DNA from 2 places in the Parabacteroides sp. Y3-G-102 genome. Region 1 is predicted to be linked to the other one. Evidence: riboswitches for the same ligand, from Rfam matches in the RefSeq annotation. Region 1 holds a riboswitch; the other holds the start of a gene.
The links. A riboswitch is a leader RNA that binds a small molecule or an ion and turns the genes downstream of it on or off. The one in region 1 is predicted to bind cobalamin.
Positions count from the first base shown of each region.

Region 2: it holds a riboswitch for cobalamin, as region 1 does, so the genes downstream of both, NBH16_RS16910 (TonB-dependent receptor plug domain-containing protein) here and NBH16_RS17400 (Ig-like domain-containing protein) in region 1, are expected to answer to the same signal.

Region 1 covers NZ_JAMOKU010000039.1:13,551-23,595, reverse strand. Annotated here, with positions in the region: gene NBH16_RS17415 (DUF2284 domain-containing protein) at 1-426, opposite strand, end outside; gene NBH16_RS17410 (Ig-like domain-containing protein) at 773-2,056, opposite strand; gene NBH16_RS17405 (Ig-like domain-containing protein) at 2,089-6,993, opposite strand; gene NBH16_RS17400 (Ig-like domain-containing protein) at 7,008-8,675, opposite strand; cobalamin riboswitch at 8,876-9,079, opposite strand; gene NBH16_RS17395 (PHP domain-containing protein) at 9,418-10,045, opposite strand, start outside.
Region 2 covers NZ_JAMOKU010000037.1:4,075-14,119, reverse strand. Annotated here, with positions in the region: gene NBH16_RS16930 (NAD(P)/FAD-dependent oxidoreductase) at 1-324, shown strand, start outside; gene NBH16_RS16925 (FAD-binding and (Fe-S)-binding domain-containing protein) at 425-3,196, opposite strand; gene NBH16_RS16920 (ABC transporter substrate-binding protein) at 3,260-4,378, opposite strand; gene NBH16_RS16915 (DUF5074 domain-containing protein) at 4,378-5,742, opposite strand; gene NBH16_RS16910 (TonB-dependent receptor plug domain-containing protein) at 5,763-7,766, opposite strand; cobalamin riboswitch at 7,805-8,009, opposite strand; gene NBH16_RS16905 (putative transporter) at 8,119-9,801, opposite strand.

The sequences.
Region 1 (10,045 bases):
ACAGGCTTCAAGGGAACGACGAATCCGCGAGGGGTAGCGGCAAGCCTTACCAGATCTACGTGCACACTCTTCCCAAGGGCAAAGGATACAACTACCGGCATAAAACGCCCGTCCATTATATTCCTCCTCCAACGCAAGAAGACGTTTATCCAATCGGCTCCTTTCCCGGTGCATCAACTCTTGCCCCGCTTCCACCGCATCCGGTACATCCAATACGACAGGAGTAATCCGCGTACAAACAATCAATAGATTCCGAAACCCGGATAAATAGTCCTCCGAATCATTAAAAGGCGGACAACTCCAACTGTTTCCATACCTACGACACTCCCGGCAATAGGCCATGAAACGCCGCTCATCCCGATAACGTAAGATATAATCATCCACAGGGATGGTTCTTGTATAATCGTAGCTTTTATATTCGATCATATGAAAAGAAAATTTTCTTGTAAAGAAATAAAAAAATCAGCAACTACATACATTATAATACAGGGAACACAGTACAGCTACACGTGAAGCTTTCAATGAAAAAACAATGGCATGGTATTATGGTGATATACTCCGGGATCGTCGCAAGGAACGCAAATTAACCCAAAAGAAGCTAGCTTGTAGTCCGATAAAAAGATATATGATCTTACCATTATAAGATGTATGATCTTACCGTTGTAAGATGTATAATCTTATCGCCGTAAGATCATACATCTTTCACGGAATCTGTAACGCTAGAGTACTCTCATGAGTAAGAGAGAGCGCTCTAGCGAAATCAAGAGATGATTTACTTCACGACAAACTTAACAGAGACTTTCTCTGTACCTTTTACCGCTGTAAAGCCATAAACACCTTTATTCAAGTTTACTGTTTTCACGTCATCAGAAGAGGTGATCGCATAAGTAGATACTACAGAACCTGCGGTGTTCGTGATGTAACCGGTATAACCGGCTAGATCTTTTACATGCAAGGTATTGTCGGAATAAGAGATGTTTGCGGTTGCGGCCGCTGATTTCGTGGCTGTACCGGTTACGGTTACTTTACAGTACGTGTTATATTTACCATTAGCTGTAATTAATTTGATTTCAGTTGTACCCGGAGCTACAGCCGTAACTTTACCCGTTTGATCAACTGTCGCAACAGCAGTATTCTTAGAAGACCATACCGCACCCGTTAAAGAAGCATAAGCAGATTGTACAGACGCAACTAATTGATAGGTTCCACTTCCACTCAAAGAAATAGCTTTCTTATTAAGCCAAATGATAGGAGTTGCCGCTACTAAATTATCACCCGGTTCTGTTCCCGATGTCGTTCCCATAAAACTATTCCAGCTCCAAGCATCCCAAGTACCATTCTGGACTTTTCGGCTTGATGCCCCGTATCCGGAATAAGAGAAATCTTGAGTATAGGAATCACGAACGAAATAACTCCAATAACCGGAATACCAACCAGCGAACCAGTGGTTAGTTGCCGTAGCCGTAGCCACCCAATAGTCATAATCATAAGCAGGATAACTTGTTCCATTTGAACCAAATGGATGATAAATAACACCTGATGATTTTCCTTGGTTTATAGCAGTTCTTGCAAGTGTTGCCGCATTATCTGGATAAGTATAACTAACATGAGCTTTAGCGCTGTCTAACTGAAAAGATATTTGCATTGAAGTCGCTCTTGGTTCACAGTATCCAATGCCATTAATCGTATAACCCATTGAACCTGTATATTGAACCAATCCAACCAAACGGGGATCAGCTTTCATCACAGACTCAAATAGGCTCAATCCAGAAATGGTATCTACATCAGCAGACCATCGATATCCCCATACCATATTATCGGGTACGGTTTTATCAGTGTCATGCCAAGTCAAAACTATAGCCGCACGGTTTTCACCATCACCTACCCAGAAATCAATACTGTCAAAAGAAAAAGTACGGTTACTCCTTGCGGACATCAAAGCCGCTTTCTGTTTTTCCGCCGGTAAATCCGAACGTAACACACCTTGTACCATACGCTGTGCGCTGATACTTCCCGCCATTAAGATTAATGCGAGAAAAAGATAAAGCTTTTTCATGCTCATCAATGTTTAATTTGTTAATACATTATTTATTTAACAACGATCGTCTTGCTCATCCGATCATTATCTTTTACCACTACTATAATATAAGCACCTCTTGAATATTGGATTGGATGAGACTCGTTAATTCCCGATATCTTAAAAAGATCCAATATAGCGCCATTCATATTTACAATATAGCAAGAATAACCTTCCAGATTATTCAAATGCAATCGACCTTCATAGTAATAAATCATCGCTTCACCAACACCGATAGCCTCATTACCCACCGGACCGGATGTGGAGAATGGCTCACTATAGAATGTTCCTAATATCTCTTGCCTACCATCACCTTCCTTGATAGCTGTAACTTTTACGATATATTCTGAACTTCCATCTAATTCAGGAATAGAGACCTTGATCTTTTCTTGTTCCCCAGAACGAAGCTCACTCATCAAGCCAGTAAGGATATTACCCTCTGCATCAACCGTGTAAACACCAAATAATACAGGTATCCCATTTACGTACTTATAAATAAACACCTCGTAGAAAGTAGCCTCCGGAACTTTCGGAAATGTTAATATAGCCGTGGAATCTTTTACTTCAACCACGGGATTTTCCAAATTCGGATCTATTACCGTTACTTCACAAGTAGCGGTATAACCACCTTCATCTGTTGTCACCGTAATTGTAGCTACACCGGCGATACCGGCCTTAACCGTACCGTCGTTAGTTACTGTGGCTACCGTGGCATCCGAAGAACTCCAAGTTACTGATTTATTAATCGCATTGGATGGAGATACCACCGCTGCTAATACAGCCTCCTCACCTTTATTCAAAGACAAAGAAGACGCATTTAGGCTAACACCCGTAACATTTGCCCCCGGTTTTTCCAGTTCCGCAGAAACAATCACTTTACAAGTAGCTGTATAGCCTCCATCAAGGGTTGTTACCGTGATCGTAGCAGTTCCTTCCTCATATGCGGAAACATTGCCATCTTCATCGACTTCCGCAACCAATCGATTATCACTTGACCAGTTTACAGTTTTTGTTTTAGCATTTTCCGGAAGAACTGTCGCTATTAATTGAGCAGAACGCCCTATTAGCAACTCCAGCCGATCTTGATTTAAAGAAACACCTGTCACTTTTATAATACCCTTTCCCACTGACAATGTGCACGTCGCAACAAACCCACCAGTATCAGTCTTCACTCGAATTGCCGTTTCACCGTCAGCTAATGCTTGGATCTCTCCTGTTTTAGAATTAACTGTCGCAACATTTTCATCACTGCTAGTCCATGTCACACTTTTTTCCACATCCGGCTTTGTTGGATCAGTTTGTACTTCATAAGATAAAGTGAAATGCTCACCAATAGCCGCTACTCTTTGAGAAGACTCTAAAGTCACACCCCAAACCCCTAAGCTCTTATCAGTCACATGGATTTGAACAGAATCTTTAAAACCGCCATCTATCGCCTCAAACACAACTCCTGTTGTCCCAACCTTTGATGGTTTATAACCTCCGTTCAATCCTGAGGGATCCGGTTTTACATAAGTAATAATATCCTCATCTTCGATAACCACTTCAGGAAGCATTGTACTAGAAGCGCAAGACGAATTCATTGGATAATAATTAAATTTAAATTTAGAGCGCAAATCATAAACCTGTCCATCATTTATATCCCATAATATATCTTTAGGTTCTACACTAAAGGATTCTAGAGGTATTTCTCCTTGTACATAAACCATACACGTGTCAGACGCTTGACCATCTTCCGATGTTGCTATGATTGTATGCTTAGACATATTGCGACATTGAAATAAACCATTTTCATCAATATAAGTAGAACCACTCCATTTTACCGAAGAGAAACTAACATCATCAGGATAAACTTTTGCGGTGAACTGAAACCTTTCATTTTGTCCCACTTTCACAATTCTATCTGGTACAAGAATTGTTAATCTGGCAGCAGCAACTTTTGCAACAGTTATCTGACATTCTGTAGAAGCCAAACCATTTTCAAGATATACTTCAATATTTGCTTTCCCTTCTTTATGGGCCGTAACCAATCCTCCATCATCAACAGAAGCTATCGTTTCATCCGATGAAACATATAAGACTTTTACAGGTTCTACGTCTCCCCACTCTATTTGAGGTTTTAACTGAAAAGTTTCATCGGTTTTCATAAACAATGAACTTTTTTCCAATTCGAACTTAGTTAAATCATTTGCACTACACAGAAGACAAGAGATTTCACTCGTTTCCCCTGTCTGCGAGTCCTGGACTGTCGCTATAAGTGTTCCTGTCCCTTGAGTATCATCATAACAGTTCAAAACTAAATTCTCACCGTCAAAACTGTCAAATCCCCAACGATCCGCTAAATCTCCTTCAACTCTAGCATCTATAATATCAATATAATCAGGCTTAGCTGGTTTAAAAACAACAGGAATTTCCAAAAACCACTCTCCGGCACCATCATTATAATTATATTTTACAGTCTTATTTTTAAAGGCCGCACCTTCATACTCAAACGAACAAGAAAGTTGACACGAAGCTAAAGCATCACTACCCGCAGCTGAAACAGTAATAGTCACTTCACCACTACCCTTTGCTTGTATCACTCCTGCATTACTAACAGAAAAAACAGTTTCATCACTAGAAGACCATTTCAAATCCTTCGAACTGGCATTGTCCGGCCTAACAATAGCGGAAAGCTGTAGCTTGTCATTCAGGTTCATCGTTATGACATCTTCTGGCAGCAACTCTCCTGAAGATGCGAATCGCAATTCTATTTTTTCGACAGGTATAAATGTTTCTACCGTTACCTTACGTTTAGTTACAGACAAAGTTTCTCCGGTTATTTCCGATTTAATTGTCGCAATAATTTCAGCGACACCAGCAGAATGAGCAGTAACATTCGCATAATATGCCGTTCCTTCCACCGTTACGATATTTTCATCGGATGAAGTCCACTCTATCTTTTCTCCTAATTCTATTCTATTATCTACAGGAGTCAGCACTCTTTCTTTTGTTTCTCCAACATATAATTCTACAGAAGATTCCTTTAATGTCATTGCTGGACGCTTGACAGTAACAGAACATTTCGCAGAAAGTGTCGGGCGTATCTTACTCTTCGCTGTAATTATCGCAGTACCATAAGTGACACCAATGACAGTACCATCTTCCGAAACCCTCACAATTTCAGGATGAGAACTACTCCATTCTATTGTCTCTTCCGCTAATCCTGTAACAGCCAATGTTAAAGTTTTTTCTTTTCCTTCCAGTGTCACCTCTTTTTCATTAAACTCAAAAGGAGCTACTGTTGAAGTTGTCAACTTTACGACAACTTGTTTATTTACGATCTTACCATTTGAGTTAAACTCAAAATTAAGTTGAATTTCTTTCACTTCTTGGATACTCTCCACGATCGGAGCAATAGTCAACGTGTTATTTATCACCTCCGCACTAATTAGTTCCGGATTCGGATTCACAATCGTAGTAACAACCGCTGAAATCATATTATCACCATCTTCTATAATCTCATCCATTGATTTACTATACTTCGTATTTTCAGCGGAAAACGTAATTTCGCTAGGTAAACCGTCTGTGATTGTCGGAGCCATGTTATCCGGGAACACAGGCAAAGCAGGGAACCAATAATTCACTTTCTCATAAGGATAGCGACCTACCATTGTTCCGTTCGTATCCCCTCTTCCGTCTGTTTTAATTACCGCTAATTCATGTTCCGGGTTTAAGAATTCATGATAAAGGAAACAATACATATTATCATCCACCGGATCAATACGGAATCCCGTACCATAAAGACGCCAATCTCCTTTATCTAGCTTTGTAAAGTCGAATACTTGATAAAAAGAATCCTTATCTATGTCATAACAGAAAATCTTATATCCCGTGAACCAACTACCGGAGCCTTGTCCTTTCCAATAGATCTTATTCTCTTTCGTACTGGCACAGAAACCATCGGCGGTCCATGCATACCAAGAGTTGGGAATCTCCTCAATACCATCCGTTGTTGGTATATCTACCTTTTGCGTTGTTAACGTATATGGATTCACTTTCCACATATAAGGCATTGTCGCTCCGGTACCAGTTAACTCGAATGTCACGCTAGCCCATAAATTACCATCTTTAGAAAGCACGATAGAGCCCAAGCCATGATTACTATCCTCCTCGGGCTTCAATATCATATTGATAACTTTATCTTCTTTCGGATCGATCACCAACAATCCTTTCGTTTGATGTACCGCAAATACATATTTTCCAACACGGATCATGGTTCCAATCTGTGAATGATACAAATCGCTGGAAGAAATTCCCGTCGTTCCTCCGATTGCGCTGGCCTCGATAGACATCTGGTTTTCATCATATTTTCCGGTCTTTTCATCGTATCCTGTATGAAAAACATAAATACCATTACTCGTTCCGATATAACCTTTCGTCAGATCCACTCCTAAAAAAGAACGTCCATCAGCTCCTGCGCTGTTGATCGTCTGAAATTCCTTCTTCACTTGCATCGTTTTCGCGTCAATTACCGCTAAGCGACTTCCCTCTACAGATGCCGCACCATCTTTTGATTGCTTGGACACGATATACAACAAATCCCCATAAATCGTACCGAACTGGCTCGTACATCCCAATTCATGTCCCGGATTCTCTCTTTGGAACGCGTTATATGTCCAAGTCCCATCATCCGACAGGAAGTTCACCGAACTGTTTTGGTGCCCGTACCAATCTTCGTTTACGATAAAGGTACCTTTCGTGTAATCCACGCTTTCATTGGATCGAAGCATCGAGGCTCGTGCCTGCGAACCGGGTAATTCAGGTAATTGCAATTTCTGTTTCTCTATCGGATTCAGATCCCGCGAACCGGTTTGGCCTACTACCAACAGAGCCGATAGCAAACAGACCATACTTAAGTAAAGTGTTCGTCTCATGTTAATAAATTTAATTATTGAGTAATATGAATTTTAAATGTCTTTTTATCGCCATCCTTTTCGCCTATCAGTAGATAATTCCCGGATGGAAGAGATATTGGATGAAGTTCCTCCCGAACTTGAATCACAAAACGTTCCAACATTTTCCCGTTTATCTGCATTAAATAGATTTGATATCCGGCTAAATGCTCAAAGCGCAACGCTCCATTCTGATAGGAAACCTTTGGGATAACGGGAGCCATAGTCTCATTGCTCACCGGATCAGAAGATTTTTCTACCATATAGGTATCGATCACGTCCAAGCCATTCATGACTTGGATCTCTATCCGATAAGCGTCATCCCTCCCTAGGTTCTTCAGTGGGACGGATATAGTGCCGGAAGTAGCCCGTAAGCCTTTCGTCAGTAGTTCAGTAATGATATTGCCTTCCGCATCCGCTACGTAAGTGCCTATCTTTTTATAACTTCCATTCTCATATCTGTAGACACGAACCTCATAGGAGGTGGCTTCCTCCACTTTAGGGAATGAGATAACCGCCCCGGTCCCTTCAAAATCGATCTCAGGAGTAACCGTCTCCGTTACCGTCACCTCGCAAACAGCGGTATATCCGCCATCTACCGATCGGGCTGTTATTTTCACCACACCGGGCTTGGCACCTGTTACGACCCCATCTTCTACCGTTGCTATACCTGTATCGGAACTACTCCAAGTAACCTGCTTATTATCAGCGTTTACAGGAGAGATACTAGCTGCAAGGATTGCATTTGCTCCTGCTTGTAAACGCAAAGAAGACTTATTGAGAGAAATGGATGTTACGTGTATCACCGGGATCTCGGGTTCATCCCCTCCACCTCCAGAGGGTATTGTCGCTGCGACAAAGACATCTCCGGGCTGAGTTCCTTCTGATGTATTCATATTTCCATTCCAACTCCACGCATCCCAACAACCATCCGTCAATACACGGCTTGTAGCACCTAAACCTGAATAACTAAAATTCGAGGTTTGACTACTTCTCACAAAATAACTCCAATAACCATAATACCAACCGGCTTGCCAATGAATGCCATTGCTACAACTCCAATGGTCATAGTCATAAGATGGATATCCATATCTTTCCGCATTTATCGGGTGATAGATAACCCCGGTTTGTACGCCTTGTCGAATAGCCGCCGCTACGTCCCCCGCCGGATTTTCAGGAAAACCAGTCTGCCCCAACAAAGGATTCGTAATGGGAGGTTCAAATTTGAAAGCATTATTCGGTTCATTCTTGGCCACATCCAAATCATATCGGACGTCCAGATTATCCCCATATCCAATACCATCGATCGTATAACCCATCCAACCCGTATATTGGGTTAATAAAAGAAGTTTCTGATCGGCCTTCGCTATCGCCACGATCATATCGTGTCCGGTAGCCTCGCCATCCCAGCGATATCCCCAAACCATAGCATCCGGTCGATTCCCATCATGCCATTCGATCACTAAAGCGGCTCTCTTGCTGCCGCTTCCTACCCAAAACTGGATGTCGTCAAAAGAAAAGCTGGCGTCAGCCCTTAACTGGGACTTTGTTTTCGCCAGCACATTCGGAGCCGAGGGATGTGGTTGCCCTTGAACCAATCCTTGCGCCGAAAGACCTACTACACACAAAGCCATTACAAAGAAAAGAGATAGAATTTTTCTCATAAGCTTTTATATTAAATGTAAAACTCCAAAAAACGATCAAGAGGGAATATAAAAGAAAGATCAAATAATCATGAATATTTCCATAGTCCGGGAGGTACTAAGTCACGATTCACCCGATCAATCCTTCATGTAAAGCAATATTCACTTCGTATATTTCCCCTTTTTGAATCCTACGCTAAACCCCGGTAGCGTAAAATCGCGGCGGTTATCCGGCATTGGCAGGTCTTCTGACTTACTCCACTTTAGAACTTCCTTCCCGTTCCTTCCGGAAACAGTGGCAATGAGTTGATGTCTAAAGCTTTTTTGGAGCTTACAGCAGCGGGACTGTCCAGGTTTCTCACCTGATTCCCTTTTAATCGCCGTACCCTGAATAAAGTAGGCGAACCAATACGGCAGCAAATTTATAAAAAACAATTCAAAATATACACAATATTATTAAATGCTTTTTTTTGACTATACTGCATATTGTATAAATTAAAAAATAAGGACGAGGGAAATACCGACTACTATCCATAAAAAATGCGGTTACTATCAATAGTAATCCGATTTAATATAGATACCCACATGATCAGTTCGGATGAAAACAGGGGAGATCGATGAGCGTGCTACCGCCAGAGGATTGTCGGAAGCACTAGAGAAATTACGGATCGAAAAGTTTAGCCCTTCCGAGAAATTTATATCTAGTTGTAGAGACGTAATATGCCGCATTAGGGCCCGGTCTCTGAGCTGGATGAAAATTGACTCATACCGAAAAATCATCGAAATAAATCGATAGGTTCTTATTCCTGCCGATAAAACAGTTTTTCATTATCCAACTATTTTCCTTAGGATTCATCATTATAATCGTTTTTCTTTCCGGGAGCAGGTATAAATTGTTTTCGCAATATATAATGAAAGGAATATCAGATATATTGGTTACCTCCAAACACGTATTCCTCATTCGCTTAACCCGGATACAGGCCTTGACCAATGGGGCCAAGTATTTTTCTTCTCCCGCGATTTTCCCATCGAATAACGCGGCCGTACGACCGGCGAACAATGCCTCCCGTATCCTTTTCTCACTTCTTTCTTCCGAGAATACCAGCGTCAGGGGACGTAGTCCTTTCCTGTATATCCCGGAAAGAACACAATGAGCGTCGCTACTTGCCATAAACGCTTTCTTAAAACCGGAACACCATTCTAATGCAATCGGGTAAAAGTCCTTGTAAGACATGACTTCTATACCATCGATCATGTTCTCTTGAATCAGTTTTTCATGTATGGGATATAAAGTGGCCTTATGATTCGGCCAGCCGGGATGATTCCACACAATAAATGCCCCTTGCCTTTTTGCCTCGGCAATAGATTCCACAGGATTTTCTTTCTCCATA
Region 2 (10,045 bases), on a different contig from region 1:
GTTTCTCTGGGTGATGTAGCCGGTATCCCGACCAGTAAAACATCTGCCGCTATCCGTAAGCAAGTACCTATCGCCGCCAAGAACCTGATCGCGCTCATGGAAGGCAAAGAGCCGACCGAGAAATACAACGGTTATGCCGCTTGCCCGATCGTCACGGATTACGGTCATGTGTTGCTTTGTGAGTTTGACTACGAAAAGAAACCAGACATTTCATTCCCATTCTCGATGATCGATACATCAAAAGAGCAATGGCTTGCTTGGATCTTAAAGGTATATATTTTAAAACCGATGTATTTCAACGGAATGCTTAACGGTTACGCATAATATGAATAAAAAAAATCTATGAAATAAAACTCCCTATAATTTCGAATGCCAAACTACAAAGCCCCGGGTTTCAGTTGTACGAAACCGGGGTTTTTGATTTTTAACGAGTAGCCTTTTCCACTAAATAGACGATCGATTTATAGGATATCCCACTATTCATCGTCAAACCGATCTCGCACGTACGGCTATTGCTATATCCTTCCGTCGCCCCATGCAAGTTCGGTTTCAAGTAATGAAGACCGGAAGCGTTTAGTTCCGGATAGAAGAAACCACGATCGCCCGCCCAACCGCAACAAGTAACTTGAGCGGGAGAGACCACCCGGTTCGCGCATAAGCCCGCCAGTTCCACCAGCTTGTCTTGTACTCCCATCTTCGTTGTACTACAAGTAGAGTGTACCGCTACCGTAACCGGCAACTTAGTAAAGTTCAGACGATCACGCATAAAGTCATAGATAAACTCCACAGGTTCATATAATCGTAAACGTTTATCCAAGGTTTCCCTCATATGCAGCAAGCAAGGGCTCATGTCACACAAAATAGGCAAGCGGCCGTTATCGCTCGCCCGCAAAAGAGCCTCATTCAATTCCTCCGCCTTCTGCGCCGCTTGCTTCCGGAACCCTTTACTGCTAAAAGCCATGCCGCAACAAAGCTTACTTAGATTCTCAGGATAACGAATCGTAAAGTCCGCTCTTGTCAATAAAGCGATTATTTGTTCCGTTACACTTACAAAATCCACATCTTCATAATCAGCTGAAGCTCCCATCGTACGGGTAATACAAGACGGGAAATAAACCATTTCCATCCCATTCTCTACACCCGTCAGTTCCTTGAACTTTGACGCGCCAGAAGGTGTATGCCGAGTCCAAAGCGGGAATTTATGAGCGGAAGCCCTAAACAAGAAAGAGGCAAATCTCTCGAATGCGTTATACCCCACCAGCTTTGAAAGCACATGGGGCAGCTTAAGCAAAGGACGAAGCATACCCGTTACGGTTCCCATATTCCCGGCGATGCCCGAAGCGATAGCATTCGCCAAGACACCATTCTCTTTCCACCGTAACTCTTTGATCAATAAACCGGTATTAATGCCAACCGGACATGCCGTAGCACATAGGCCATCGGTAGCGCAGGTAGCGTTACCTTTATAGTTAAAGGCTTTCTTGAGTTCTTTATATCGCTTAGAGTTTGTTTCCCCCTGTTCCGCCAAAGCCGATAATTCCCTATAGATCACGATACGTTGCCGGGGTGTCAATGTCACATGCCTTGACGGACATTGTATCTCACAAAAACCACACTCGATGCATTTATCGATCAGCTCATTCGCCAACGGTATTTGCTTTAAGTTCTTTATAAACACATCCGGGTCCCGATTTAAAAGGACACCCGGATTTAATATATTTTCCGGGTCAAAGAGCCTTTTGATCTTCCACATCAACTCATAAATCTCCTCACCCCATTCATCTTTAACAAATGGAGCCATATTTCGTCCCGTGCCATGCTCCGCTTTCAAGCTACCGTCGTAGTAAAGTACCACATCTACAAGGCTACGCATAAAAGAAGCGTAATGATCGATACCTTCCTGTGCGTTTATATCCGGAAAAATCGTGAAATGAACGTTTCCATCCAATAAATGTCCCCACATCACCGCATTTCCGTATCCATAATCCGACAAGACCCCACGCACTTGTTCCAAAGCCTCTCCTAAAACCTCTTCCCGGAAAGCAATATCTTCAATAATAGATACCGTCCCCCGTGGCCGTCTTCCCGCAGCGGAAGTAAATAAACCGTTTCGTACCCGCCAATAAGTAGCGTAAAGCTTCGGATCGGTCGTAAATGATACCGGATATAAGGTCTGTATATCTGCTAGCCGCTCCTCTATATCCCGGAATTGGATTTGAAGTTCTTCTTCCGAATTAGAAGACGTGTCGATCAGCAACGCTACCGCATCCTCGGGTAAAGAATGTAATATCTCCGGCATCCCCGGTTCATCCTCTACCGCATGTAAGGCGTTTCTATCCATCAACTCGGCGGCGGACACTTTGCATTGGCGTAACGGGGCTATGGCTCTGCACGCCTCCATCAAAGAGGGGAAATAAATCAAGGCGGAAGCTTTTAAAGCCTCATCGGGGACTGTCTCGAAAGTAACCGAAGAAATAAACCCTAAGGTTCCTTCCGAGCCAACCATTAAATGCATGAGTATATCGTATGGATCGGTATAATCCAAGAAAGAGTTCATTCCATAACCGCATGTATTCTTCAACTCATATTTAGATAGAATCCGGTCTTCCATGTCCGGATTCAACAAGATCTCCAAACGGAAATTCATCAACTTCTCCAATAAGCCTATATGCGTTTGCATGAAATCCCTGCGACTCGCTAACGAAGAAGTATCCAAAAAGGCTCCATCCGCAAAGATAATCTCCATATCCCGGACCGTATTATAGGAGTTATGGATAATACCATAGCTAGAACCACTCGAGTTATTCGCTACGATCCCGCCGATACGTGCGGATTTGATGGAGGCAGGGCTAGGCCCTAGCTTACGGCCATAAGGTTTCAACCAGCGGTTCGCCTCTTCTCCAGTTATACCACAAGGGAATTTAGCCAAACTCCCATCTCCTGAAATCTTAACCTTTCCATAGTCAGGACTGATTTCCATCAATACAGAATCTGTAATAGTCTGGCCGGATAAAGAGGTCCCCCCAGCTTTAAAGGTTACAGATTTACCAGTCTTCTCACATTCAGCAAGAACACGTTTTACATCTTGCTCACGACTCACGATTTCAACTCGTTTGGGATTCAACCTGTAAATCCCGGCATCTGTTCCCTTCGCTAATGTAGTTAAAGCATCAGCATATACCTTTTTTATCTTCATAGTCTAATACCTTTATTTGTCTAGAAACGACATTTCAACAAAGATATGAAACCTTTAAGACAATCAGGGCATTTCTCTAAAATAACGGGGAGAATACCCGAATACTAGCTCCGGATGGAAAATCCAGATTAAATCTTTCAATAAATATTCCGGATGTATAGGGAATTCCTCGTAATAAGGAACTGCACCTGTATTACAGGTATAAATCCGTTTTTTTTTAAAAGCGTCGAAATTCTCGTAAGGAGTATATTCGGAGCGTAAATCGTTATAGGTCATCTCAGAAGACTGATTATATTTAACAAGCCAAATATCCGCATGGATCGCTTTATCAAACACGGTCTCAAACGCTAAGGGGGTACTTCCGGCACCCGGTAAATCCTTAAACATATAATCAGCTCCGGCGTCCTCGATAAGATGAGCCATATAACTATCTCCGGATGGTACATACCACGAAGAGCCGAACTTTTTCTCCGACAAAACAGTAGGACGATTATCTATATTTGCGGTTAAGTCCTTTAGAGACAAATAGGCTTGCTCTGTTTCTTTAAATATAGAATCGGCCATCTCTTCCTTTCCGAATAGCAAACCATAAAAGCGAATCCACTCCGTACGCCCCAAAGGAAATGCCTCCATATAGTCGGCTCCTTCGATAATGGGTATCCCTATCTTCTCGACAGGCCCATAACTACTGTTCTGGAATGGGGAAGCTATCACGAGTTCCGCGCCGATCTCTATCATTTTCTCTATATTCGGAGAGGTAGCCTCACCTAAATCAGCGATTCTTCCGGCCTGTATACCCTCTTGTATGGCAGGAGTATCCATATAACGAGGCTCACAAACGCCTATAACCTTATCGGTTTCGTGCAGTTGATCAATAATAGCCGCATGGACAGAAGTATAAATCACAATATCTTTTACCGGGACCTTCACGATCGTCCCTTTGGGTAATCCGCCGGGAACCGACTTTGTCCGGTCTACCAATAAATAGCGTTGAAGCAGACGGGTGCTATCCCACGGATCACGAACTTCCACCATTATATAGGTATCAAAGCGCTGAACCGTGAAACCTTGGGCATATTGAATACTATCAGAGGAAAGAGCTTCCTTGGAAGAAGTTTGCTTTCCGGATGGCGTACATGCCACCATCCAGAAAGCGAACCCTAAGAGAATCAGTAATCGCATTAGATATTATCTTTTTGAGCGAGGACTACTTTCATGGGATTTAAACCGGCCTCAAACTTCTTGAACAATTTACCGTCACCTCCGAAACAATAGATATCGCCATTATTCTTATAATCAGACTCTGCGACATAGACATTTCCACCCACGGCACTGATTGAATAAGGGGATTGTATTGAGGTTCCATCTGTAATAAAGCTCGTTCCCGCAGATTGGCTCTTTGTATCAAATGTTAAAAATGCAGGGCTAGACATTCCCCATTGCGCATAGAACAGAAATAGCTTGCCATCCTCATAGGCCATCTCCGTTGCGTTTGGACAATTCGTAAGGGAAGTAACCTCATAAGTCTCCGTATTTATCTTTTGTACCGTATTGGGTATATCCGCATAGTTACCCATAGAAACCACATATACATTTCCTTGCTCATCCGCCTGTATCCGTGTGGGATTCAATACTACATCCAACTTCTTTATCTCTGTAAAAGTAGACAGATCAACCACTGATACCGTTTTATCATACCCAACCTCGGTACTGTAATCCATACCTCCGGAGTTTGAGACAAACAATTTATTAGAAGATACCGCCAATTGTTCCGGATTCCGTCCGACCTTTACTTTCGCCTCAACCTCCAAGGATGCGGTATCCAAACGAGCGACATATCCATTATAATAGCTAATATAGACTTTTCCACCCTCTGATACCATATAACGGGGCTGCCCCTCTGTCTTGACTTGCTTAATGGATTTTGCCTTCAGATCTGTCACTTCTATCGTAGACTCTCCATATACCGCGATATACATCTTATCGCCATACACGATCATATCCTGTGCCGTATCTCCCAGCCCCCTGCCATTTTGAGCCAAGAAATAATCGGGGACAACCTCATCCTTTTCTATGTCGTACATATATAAAGAAGAGTTGTTATTTCCCATATTGCCCGAATTCAAGAAATATAAAGCCATGAAAGAACTATCCTTCACAAAATCAATAACTCTTACGGAAGCATAAACAGAAGACTCACCTTCCGCATTTGCGGCTATAACTAATAAATAGCCTATATTTACGACATCCGTAATAGCATATGAATGTGTTCCAACTTCTACCTCCGCAATTTTCATATCTTTAGCGGTTCCATCAGAGGAACCATAAATCACGTACTTTGTTACATTGTCAACAGAAGACGGAGCTGTCCAATTTAAGGTTCCGCTAACTTTTAAAGCTTCCGGATTCTCATCCGTAAAACTGACATTAGTTACAGATACATTTGGTATGTTCAGTGAAGGCTCATTGTCATCATCACAGCTGACAAACGAGAAAGACATCAATGCACACAAGGCAGAGACACAAACTAAATTCTTCTTTTTCATTACTTTACTTTTATAGTTTACTAATAGGATAAACAAATACTTAAACGCCAAGAACGGCCCGGCATGGGATAATACTGAATAACATCATAATTCACGTTCGCAAGATTTAACAATTCACCTTGCAAACGCAAACCGAAATATCGAAAACGAAAATCTCGATTTATAGAAATACTCTGTTCTATATAAGAATCAATCCTGTTCCGATCTATATTTTGCGGCAATGCATAACGATCACCAACCGCAGTCAGTATATAAGAGACATTTACCCATGGATTTTCCAAGGTTACGGAAACCGTGCCAGAATGACGAGGTGTATAAGGAATCTGATCCTTATAATTCTTAGCTTCCGGATCTGTCACATCAACCGCGTATTGAAAAGAATAAGTGGAAGCCAAAAGCAAGCTCATTCGTAAGGGCAATCGGAATTGTGTAGATAAATTTACATCTACCCCTTTAATATCCACTTCGCCCATATTCATCATCTTCCAAACATACATGGTAGGTAAAGCCACGATCTTATCTTTCACCGTATTATAATATCCATCCGCCGAAATACTGAAATGCCGCAGCCAATCCCCACAGGAAGAACTCCATGTTACCCCTACATTATATTGGGAAGTTTCTTCCGGTTTCAAATTTGTATTTCCCATACGGAGGTAATACAAGTCCGTAAATGTAGGAACCCGGAATATATCTTTGTAAGAGGCACGTATCCGCAAAGTACTTTCCGAGAATGGCCGCCAAGACAAACTTACAGCCGGGGATAAACGCCTCTTATCATCCGGTTTTTCCCCTTGCTCCACTTTATCAGTGATATATGTTCCCAATAAACTAGCGGTAGCCGTGAATCGACTGTTCTTATATTGCACCGCTAGTACTGATTGAGAGGCCATTCGCTTTGGATTAGGGCCGTTCACAAAATTATTGTCCAGCATAGAGCGAGTTAAATCCGTAGTCAACGTCGCCGATACATACTTTATAGGAGTATACAGCAAACCTACAGAGCCATAATACTCATTCTGTGTATTCAAATCGACTTGTTCGCCCGCAGCATATTTATCATTTATATCTAAATAACGAGTAAAAGCATAATTATACTTAGCCATGGCCCGTAGCGTAAATTTCTCATTAAGAACATTCTTATACCCCGATTGCACGAAAAAGTTATTATCCCATAATCGTTCAGAAGTGTTCTTGTTATATAAATTAACAGAACCGGGAAGCCCCCGCTCCGAATCAAAATAGTACGCCTTAAAGGAAAGTTCGCCTCCCCTTCCAAAATCGCCGAATAGATTACCTTCCAAATGGAAAGAATGGATATCGCTATTTCTTCGCTTCTCTCTCGTTTCCAATTCCCCATTAATTAATGTATAGGGATATTGTCCATCCGCACGCACGAAATCACCATGTAAGGATGCGCTCCAACGCTTTCCTAATTTTTGATCATAATGCAGCACAGGATTAAAAAGCCCGAAGGAACCTCCCTTAACCTTAAGATAAGTATGAAACGATTTGTCTTTAAACGTGGGCTTTCCGGTTTGTATATTCAAGGCGCCTGCCGAAGCATACACCCTTGCCGTTTGGAAAATGTCATCCGACTGCCCGATTGACAAGGAAACCATCTCCACATTATCCAACGAGAAACGGCTGATATCGACTTGCCCGCTTTGCGCGTCCGTAATCGTCACCCCATCGTAACTGACGGCGGTATGCTTCGCCCCCAAGCTACGTACCGAGACCGTTTTCAATCCTCCGATCCCCCCATAATCCTGTACCGTAACTCCCGAGAAGCGTTTCACGGCCTCGGATAGGTCTTGTACTCCCAAGCGATCGATTCCCGCCCGGTCCATAATTTGCAAAGGCGTACCTTCACGGGTGACCGACGGACGTACCTTCTCCACCACTTCCACCCCGGAAAGCTCGTGATAGGCCGTCGTATCGATCTGTTGACCGTAAGCGACACCCAAAGAGAATAACCATGCGCTAAAAACGCATAGGCATCTTATAAGATATAAATCTCGCATAGCAACATTTAGATTTACCAACGTCTTCACCCGAAACGTCGCATAACAAAATCATGGCAGGTTTTCTGGCTCGTCCACCCTCTGTCGGCTACCTTCCCGCCTATCCGATAGGCAGTGGCAACAAGATTTGCCGGGGCTCCAAGGACTTACAGCTACGGGTACAGCTCCGGACTCGCACCGGATTCCCTTTTACTGATTATTATCGGAATCGATAACATCTACACCTTGATTGGCCGCAAAGATACATGTTTACTTTTTGATTAGCAACAAAAAAGCCCCCCGGCGAATCACTTCGGCGGAAGGCTAGGGAGTTTACACTTTTCTAAACATTACTAACAACAAAATATTTATTCTATGTATAAAAGAATAATATCATTAACTGTGCGGTCAACACACGCAAAAACATGGTCAATGGATAAACCGTCGCATATCCAACCGCCGGCGCATCATTTCCTGCCGCCATATTGGAATAGGCTAACGCAGGAGGATCGGTCGTACTTCCCGCAATCAATCCCATCAACGTAAAATAATTCAGTTTATAAAAATACCTTCCCACACAACCGATAATCAGTAGAGGCAATAACGTTATTATAAAACCATAACCGATCCAAGCTACACCACCCTTATTGACTATCGTATCGACAAAACCTTCACCCGCACTCAATCCCACGCAGGCGAGAAACAACGTGATTCCTAATTCCCTCAATAGTAAATTAGAACTTTGCGTGGTATAAGTAACCAATTTATAACGATAACCGAACCGGCTTATCAATATCGCAACGATCAACGGACCTCCCGCTAATCCTAATTTCACCGGTTGAGGAATACCCGGAAAACTAATAGGAAGACTTCCCACGATAATACCCAAAACTATACCAACAAAAATAGTCACCAAATTAGGTTCATTCAAGCGTTTCATTGAATTACCCAGCGTCTCGGCAACTTTCTCCACCGCCAATTCACTACCGACCACTGTCACCCGGTCGCCTATTTGCAAGACCAGATTAGGAGTAGCTACCAACTCCAGCCCCGCACGATTGATCCGAGTCACGTTAATTCCATGTAAACGGCGTAACTGCAAAGCCCCTAATTGCTTACCGTTGATTTCAGACCGGGTAACCAAAATACGCCGGCTGATAAACTGGCTTTCCGCCGGAATCCATTGCTTACGATCCATCTGTATTTCTTGACCGATAAAAGTCTTTATCGCCTCCACGTCATGCTCTGCGGTAATAACAAAAATCTTATCATCCCCATTCAATACCGTGTTCCCCGCCACGATCTCTATCCGATTCGTATCGTTACGTAAAATACGGGAAATAACAAATTCACGGTGTTCCAACAATTTAGATAGCTCACTTACGCTACGACCAAAAATCGCCGGATTCTTCACCACCAAAGAGATAGGTACAGCCTCTCCTCCCGATTCCGTATCCGTCTCTTCTTCCAATTGTTCCGTCTCCTTCGCAAAAGAGATACGGAAAACATAACGGATAAAAATCATCGACAAGATAATGCCGATCACACCTAACGGATAGGCAACCGCATATCCTAAAGCGATCGTTTCATCCGAGATCCCCGTCATATCTGAATAAGCCTGTTGAGCAGCGCCCAATCCCGGTGTATTCGTCACTGCTCCGGATAAGATACCTACCATTGTCGGTATAGGAATGCCTGTAATATAATGTATAATCAAGGCAGTAATCACCCCTAGAAAAACAATACCGCAAGCAAGCATATTCAACGTGATCCCTCCCTTTCGAAACGAAGAGAAAAATCCGGGGCCTACTTGCATACCTACCGAGTAAACAAATAAGATCAAACCAAACTCTCTAAAAAAATGAACGACCGACGGATTCGCCGTAAAACCGAAATGCCCGAGAAAGATCCCGACAAACAGTACCATGGTAATCCCTAAAGAGATACCGAATAGCTTCAGTTTACCAAGCTGGATCCCCAGAGCGATCACAACGGATAACAAAAGGATAGAATGCCCTACCCCTTCTCCCCATAACAATTCATTAATCCATTCCATATCTATTCATGTATATATTAATTTAAGATAAAAAAGTACCTCTGGCGAATCACTTCGGCAGAGATACACATATTGAACATTTAGTATCCCAGTTTAATCTGGCATCCATTCTAACAACATTTACTAATATATTTTCTATTTCTTATGCTGATAATTTAGACAAACTTTCCTCTTCCGGCAAAAGGGTTACCGGCCATTCAAATGTCGCACGACAGTGCGAACAGATCCTTTTCATACGTCTTTG